One region of the Comamonas piscis genome, then DNA from elsewhere that is predicted to be linked to it. Evidence: predicted binding sites of a transcription regulator. Region 1 holds the regulator's gene; the other holds the start of a gene.

Evidence for each region. Region 1 encodes LexA, which represses DNA repair genes until DNA is damaged. Its sites were predicted from a motif close to ACTGTATNNNNATACAGT; they were not measured.
Region 2: the regulator LexA is predicted to act here: its motif matches at 1,111-1,128, upstream of HS961_RS09325 (PA0069 family radical SAM protein).

The regions. Positions count from the first base shown of each region.
Region 1 is NZ_CP058554.1:2,761,885-2,765,188, reverse strand. It holds gene HS961_RS12380 (asparaginase) at 1-747, opposite strand, end outside; gene lexA (transcriptional repressor LexA) at 862-1,578, shown strand; gene HS961_RS12370 (hypothetical protein) at 1,705-2,247, shown strand; gene HS961_RS12365 (FMN-dependent NADH-azoreductase) at 2,493-3,128, opposite strand; gene HS961_RS12360 (SDR family oxidoreductase) at 3,190-3,304, opposite strand, start outside.
Region 2 is NZ_CP058554.1:2,089,453-2,092,756, forward strand. It holds gene HS961_RS09315 (acyltransferase family protein) at 1-537, shown strand, start outside; gene rnk (nucleoside diphosphate kinase regulator) at 567-980, opposite strand; gene HS961_RS09325 (PA0069 family radical SAM protein) at 1,265-2,452, shown strand; gene HS961_RS09330 (phosphoethanolamine transferase) at 2,449-3,304, opposite strand, start outside.

The sequences.
Region 1 (3,304 bases):
CAAACCGGGCCGTATCCCCGCATGGCTGGTGACAATCTCCACCCAGGGCCAGGCCTGTTGCACTGGATCTGGCAGCACCGCCAGCCATTCGCTGCCGGTATAGCTGCCCGCTGCGACGACGCAGCCAGGGGCGTAGCCATGGCGCAGCTGCACCGCACTGCCGTCCACCCAGCCCACAGGCCCCTGCTCGCCCGATGAAAAGGCCAGCAAGCGGTGCGGATGCACCTTTTGCAGCCAGCGCGCACTGTGCAGCTCGCCGCTGCCGGTCACAGCCACCACCTCGCGCAGCAGCGGTTGGCCTTCGGCATCCAAGGCGGCAGCAGCAGCGACGGCATCCTTGAGGTTCTGCGGCCCATCGGGCATCAGCGCATTGGCCGGGCGCATGGCACAGGTCAGCACCACCGGCTTGGGCAAGCGCCCCAATACGCAGTGCAAAAACCAGGCCGTGTCTTCCAGGGTATCGGTACCGTGGGTGATAACAACACCACGCACCCCGTCATCGCGCATCGCCGCATCGCAGGCCTTGAGCAGTGCATGCCAGACGGTGTCGCTCATATCCTTGCTATCAATTTGCGCTATCTGTATCGCATCCAGCGGGCCTGCAGCGGCCTTCTCTATACCGCTCACTCCCGCTAACAGTGACGCAATCGACAGCGCAGCCGCGCGGTACTGGCCGGGTTTCTCGGCGTCATCGGCCATGCCGGCAATGGTGCCACCGGTGCCAATGATCAAAATTTTTGGCTGCAAGGCTTGCCTCCTGCAAAAAACTGGTTAAAAATACAGGTACTGGATTGATATACAGGTGTTGGAACGCGCAATAGCTTTGCTAGTGCCCAGCGCCGCAGATCACACGGAGATCTTATGCGAGACCATCCCAAACTCACCGCACGCCAACAAGAAATTCTGGACCTGATCCAGACCGCCATTTCGCGCACCGGCGCCCCGCCAACCCGTGCCGAAATCGCCAGCAAGCTGGGCTTCAAATCCGCCAATTCGGCAGAAGACCACCTCAAGGCGCTGGCCCGCAAAGGCGTGATTGAGCTGGTCAGCGGCACCTCCCGGGGTATCCGCCTGCAAAGCGATACCGTGCGCTCTATCAATGCCGCACGTGGCACTCGCTTTTCGTCGCCGCTGGCGGGCGTATCCAACGCCACCGCGGGCGTGGGCCGTGTGGTGCAAGAGCTGGCCCAGCTGGCCTTGCCGCTGATTGGCCGCGTTTCCGCTGGCTCGCCCATCCTGGCGCAAGAGCATGTGGACCAAACCTACACCGTCGAAGGCGGCCTGTTCCAGCAGCAGCCCGATTACCTGCTCAAGGTGCGCGGCATGTCGATGCGCGACATCGGCATCATCGATGGCGACCTGCTCGCCGTCAAAGCCACCCGCGAGGCCCGCAATGGCCAGATCATCGTCGCCCGCCTGGGTGATGACGTCACCGTCAAGCGCCTGCAGCGCACCAAGGATGGCATCGAGCTGCTGGCCGAAAACCCGGATTACCTGCCGATCATCGTGCAGCCCGGCGAGCCCTTCGAGATCGAAGGCATCGCCGTCGGCCTGATCCGCAACACGATGCTGAACTAGGCCCAGCGCCTTACCCCTCTCTGCGCAACCCCAGGTAGCGGGCGTTGTGGGCACCCGGCCCACAGCCCTGGGGATGCGCTCGCCCTAGCGCAATCCTGCTGTTACCCGTACACCAAGGACTTTCCTATGCTCGTAGCAGATGCATTGCGCGCGCTTGCGCCTTTTTCCCTCGTCGCCGGCCTGCCCTGGTTCCAGTCCATCCAACGCGCCATTGTGCGCGGCCGCCGGCGCCAGCCCGGCCATGGCGCCGCCAATGACGGTCAGCATGCTGCCCAGGTGCACTGCTTTGTCGCTGCATCCTCCATTGCTGCACAGCGTGGTGCCGCGCAGCAGCTGAGTTTGCTTGATGACCCCAGCGCTCAGCCAGGCGTGGACAGCCCTGCCGATGAGGCCCCCGCACAACGCCCCATCGACCGCATTCGCCTGCCGCGCAAACCAGCAGCGCGCCGCCGCCTCTCTGCCGGCATCCAGTCTCCCGCACGCCCTTTTCTGTCGGTACAGCGCTGCAGCGCCCAGGCCGCCAACGATGCCCCTATCAAAATGTACTGGGCCCAGCCGGCCAGCCTGCACCGCCAAAAGGGCATGCGCTGGGCCATGTCGGGCAGCATGGCCGACATCTGTGCCGAGCTGGAACGCCTGGAGCGGCTGGAACACCTGCACGCGGTGTAAGCCGGAGCCAAGCCCAGGCTGGTGCGTTGTGGCCAGCCTGCTGGTCGCTGCATGGCTGCCGTCGATGGCTTCAGGAATGCGGACTGCAGGATCGGCATGCTGCGGCAAGGCAAGCGCTGAACGCATCGGTCGATACCGGGACGCTGGGCAGGTGCCAACCTGGCGCCTTCAGTGCTCAGCCGTTAACCACAGTTCGCTGACACCCATCCGCTATTGCCGTTGGCTTTTTCTTATGTGTCTGTCGCTCAACGCACTACTGCAGCCGCTTCCTGCGCCTGCCGCTTGAACGGCGCCAATTGCTCGCGCAGTGCGTCTCGGGCGCTGCCCACTGCAGATGCCACCGCGTCCGGCCCAAACACCAGGCCTTGCAGCAACACAAAATGCACATTGCGGATGCCGATGGAGGCCAGCGCATAGCGCAAATAAGGCGTCAAAAAGTCCTCCTGACGCGCCTTTGGCCCTGCATGGAAGCCTCCGGAACTCACCAGCACCAAGGTGGGCCGGTCCTTCATCAGACCTATCTTGCCTTCGGGCGTGGCTGCAAAGCTGCGGTGGATGCGGATTACCTGATCCAGCCAGAGCTTGAGCGTGGCCGGCACCGCAAAGTTGTGCATGGGCGTCACGATCAGCAGCAGATCGCTGTCTTCCAGTTCCTTAATCAGCGTTTCCGACCAGGCCAGCGCCGGAGCATCAGCGCCCGCGTTTGAGGTGATGGCCAGCGCATAGTCGCGGCCGATAGGCGGTATGGGTGTCGCCACCAGATCACGTTCCAGCAGCGGCTGCTGCGCAAGGCCCAGCTCCGCCAGCATGTCGGTCGCCAGTTGGTAGCCATGGCTGGCTTGGCCGTGTGGGCCACAGTTCAAGAGCAAGGTACGGGTCATCGTTCGTCCAATCGTTTGAGTAGTGAGGCCAAAAAGGCTAGTTCAGCCAAGTTCGGCGGTATCAAGCTGCCCTGGATTTGCCGACCCAGGCGGCCAACGTCGTCCACCCCAGGCGTGCTGGCCCCACCGGGACCAGGCAGTCATCGTCCAGCAGCGCACCCCGGTAAGGCACATCG
Region 2 (3,304 bases), 670 kb from region 1:
AGCGAACTGGACATGTGGTTTATCTACTTTGTCGGCGCCTATGGCATGGGGATGCTGGCCTACTGGGGCAGCCAAAGTGCCAAGCCCTGGTCCTGGACTGCGCTGTTGCTGGCGCTGGGTTTTGTGTCGCTGGAACTGGATTTCCGGCTGCGCATTGCGGTGGCCTTGTGCGGCGCGCTGGGCCTGCTGTGGCTGATGCGTATCCCTTCGGATGGCCGCTTGGTTGCCTGGCTCAGCCGCCAAGCGCCCGCGCGCTGGCTGCAGTCGTTGGGTCAGATGGCGTACTCGGTGTTCCTCGTGCATTTCTCCATCGTGGTGCTGTGCAACGCGGTGGTTTCGCACCTGTGGCCCACGCAGCCTTGGTTGAACTGGCTGGGCATGTGCATGGCCTTTGTGCTGTCGCTGCTCGCCGGCCGAGTGCTGTACCTTGGCGTGGAGGCGCGCACCCCCAGCATTCGCTCTGTGGCCCGCTGGGAGCTGGGCCTGGTGGGGGCGGGGTTGCTGGTGAGCCTGCTGGGCGCCCGCTTTGCGATGTAAGCAGGCGTCGTAGCTAAGCCTATTGCTTATTAGCGGTGCAGATCGCCGGCCCGCTCAGGTTGGTAGCTGATGCCGGTGACCTTCACCGTCATGGTCTTGCCGCCCACTGATGGCCAAGCCAGCGCATCGCCAATCGACAGGCCAAGCAGCGCACTGCCTACCGGCGCAAACACCGAAATCTTGCTGCTGCTGTCATCCAGGTCCTTGGGGTAGACCAAGGTCAGCTGGAACTGCTTGCCCGACTCTGCCATGTCAAAGTTGACGGTGGAGTTCATCGTTACCACGTTCGGCGGGATATCGGTTGGCTCCACGATATCGGCACGGGCAATCTCGGCCTCCAGATCCGCCTTGCCGGGGAAGGCGCTTGCCGGCATGGCCTCCAGCAGCGCTTCCAGGCGGTCCACATCCAGAGACGACAGGATGAGTTGGGGTTGGCGAGACATGAAAATTCCCTTCGGAGTATGTAATCCCCGACTGTAGGCCAAGCCCCATGTCGCACCAAAACGGTGCGAATAGCCCTGGTTTTGAGGACGCTTGCATCGGTGGCTGGGAAGGCGCACAATGCATAGAAATACTGTATATAAAAACAGTTATTATGTCTGCCCGCCAAGCCCTTCTGAACACCTTGCCTTCCGCACCGTCACCCGCCCCGGTTGAAGACCCGCAGGCCTTGCGGCGCTGTGCCGAGGAGGTTGATGGACCGGTCGAAGTACGCGTGCCGCTCCCGATGCCACGCAAGGGGCGCGGCGCAGTAGGTGCACCCCGGCACCGTTTTGCCAGCGATGTGCGGGAGTGGGCGGATGACGGCTGGACGCCCGCAACTGCCGAGGCTGGCGACGGCGTTGATGCAGATCTGGGTGCCGACGAGGGCGCCTGGTGGCAGCACACCGCAGAGAGCTTGCCCACCCAGGTGCATGAAGAGCGGGCTCGCAGCGCGATCCAGAAAAACGATTCGCCCGATATCTTCTTTGATCACTCGGTCAACCCCTACCGGGGCTGCGAGCATGGCTGCATTTACTGCTATGCCCGGCCGTACCACAGCTATTTGAATCTCTCGCCGGGGCTGGATTTTGAAACCCAGCTGTTTGCCAAGACCAATATTGCCCAGGTGCTGAAGGCCGAGATCAGCCGCCCGCGCTACCAGCCCGCCTCGCTCAATATAGGGTCAGCCACCGATTGCTACCAGCCGATTGAGCGCGATCTGGGCCTGACGCGGCAGCTGATCGAGGTGCTGGGCGAGGCCGAGCATCCTTACTCGCTGATCACCAAGAGCAGTGCGGTTGAGCGCGATATCGACTTGATCGCCGCTGCAGCGCGCAAAAATGCGGCGGCTGTCTACATCACCATCACCAGCCTCGATCCGCAGCTGACTCGCTTGCTGGAGCCCCGGGCCGCTGCGCCGCACAGGAGGCTGCGCACGATACGCCGGCTGGCGGAGGCAGGCATTCCGGTGGGGGTGAGCGTGGCACCGCATATTCCGTTTTTGACCGAGGACATGGAAGAGGTGCTGGCCGCCGCACGCGATGCCGGTGCGACCACTGCCTTCTACACCGTGCTGCGCCTGCCCTGGGAGCTGAACGGGGTGTTCCAGCAGTGGCTGCAAGCCCATTACCCACAACGCGCAGACCGGGTGATGGAGCGGGTGCGCGACCTGCACCAGATCAGCGAAGAGGACCGGCTGAGGGGCAAGAGCTACGACAGCCAGTCCTTTAGCCGCATGAAGGGCCAGGGCCTGTGGGCCGACCTGGTGCGCCAGCGTTTCAGGCGGGCCTGCGCGCAGCTGGGCTATGGGCGCGAGCGGATCAAGATGGACTGGCAGGGCTTTGAAGCCTGGCGCGCTCGGCAGTTGATGCAGCCAACGCGCGCGGGTGGGGCGGCGCAGGCACCGCACCCGGGCCAAGGCAGTTTGTTTTAGCCAGGTTTGCGTGCGCTGTGGCCTGCTGCAGCGGAGGCCAGGCGAGCAACGGCGGGCGGGGTGGCCGAGGCCGCCGCACGGCCCTTGCAGCTGGCAAAAATATCCAGCTCGGGCTGGTGCAGCGCGGTCTGCACATCGGTCAGGCCCAGCATCGAGTGGAACAGGTTGTCATGGCTGATGCGGGCGCTGCCCACGGCCTGCTGCAGGCAGCTGGTGCTCATGCCCATGCGCTGCTGCATCGCAGGTGACAACCAGGTGATCCAGGGCACATGCTTTTGCACATCGGGGGCAACCGAGTAGGGCAGGCCGTGCAGGTAGATATTGTTCTCGCCCAGCGATTCGCCGTGGTCGGCCACATACATCATCGCGGTGGGCTGGCGCTGGCCCTTGCTGGCCAGCCAGTCGATCAGGCCGCTCAGCATACGGTCGGTGGCCACTACGCTGTTGTCATAGGCGTTGATGAGCGATGCGCGGTCGCAGGACTGCAGGTTGACGCTGTTGCACTCGGGGCTGAAGGCTTTGTCTTGGGCGAGCGAGCGCTTGAAATAGGCGGGGCCATGGCTGCCCATCTGGTGCAGCACCAGCACGACGCCCTTGGCACGCTGCTCGGCCGGCAGCGCGTTGATGCGCTCGTCCAGGCCTTCAAGCAAGGCCATGTCCACGCATTCGCCATCCTGGCAAAAGGCTTTGCGTGCGGCTGCGGGCAGGTCGTTCTCGGTGTTGGCGTTGTGTACGCGGGCGCACACGCCCTTGCAGCCCGATTGGTTCTCGACCCAAAGGACGGCCAGGCCTGCGCGCTGCAGCACATCAAGCAGGTTCTCATAGGATTTGCTGCTGTCCTGGCTGCTGCGC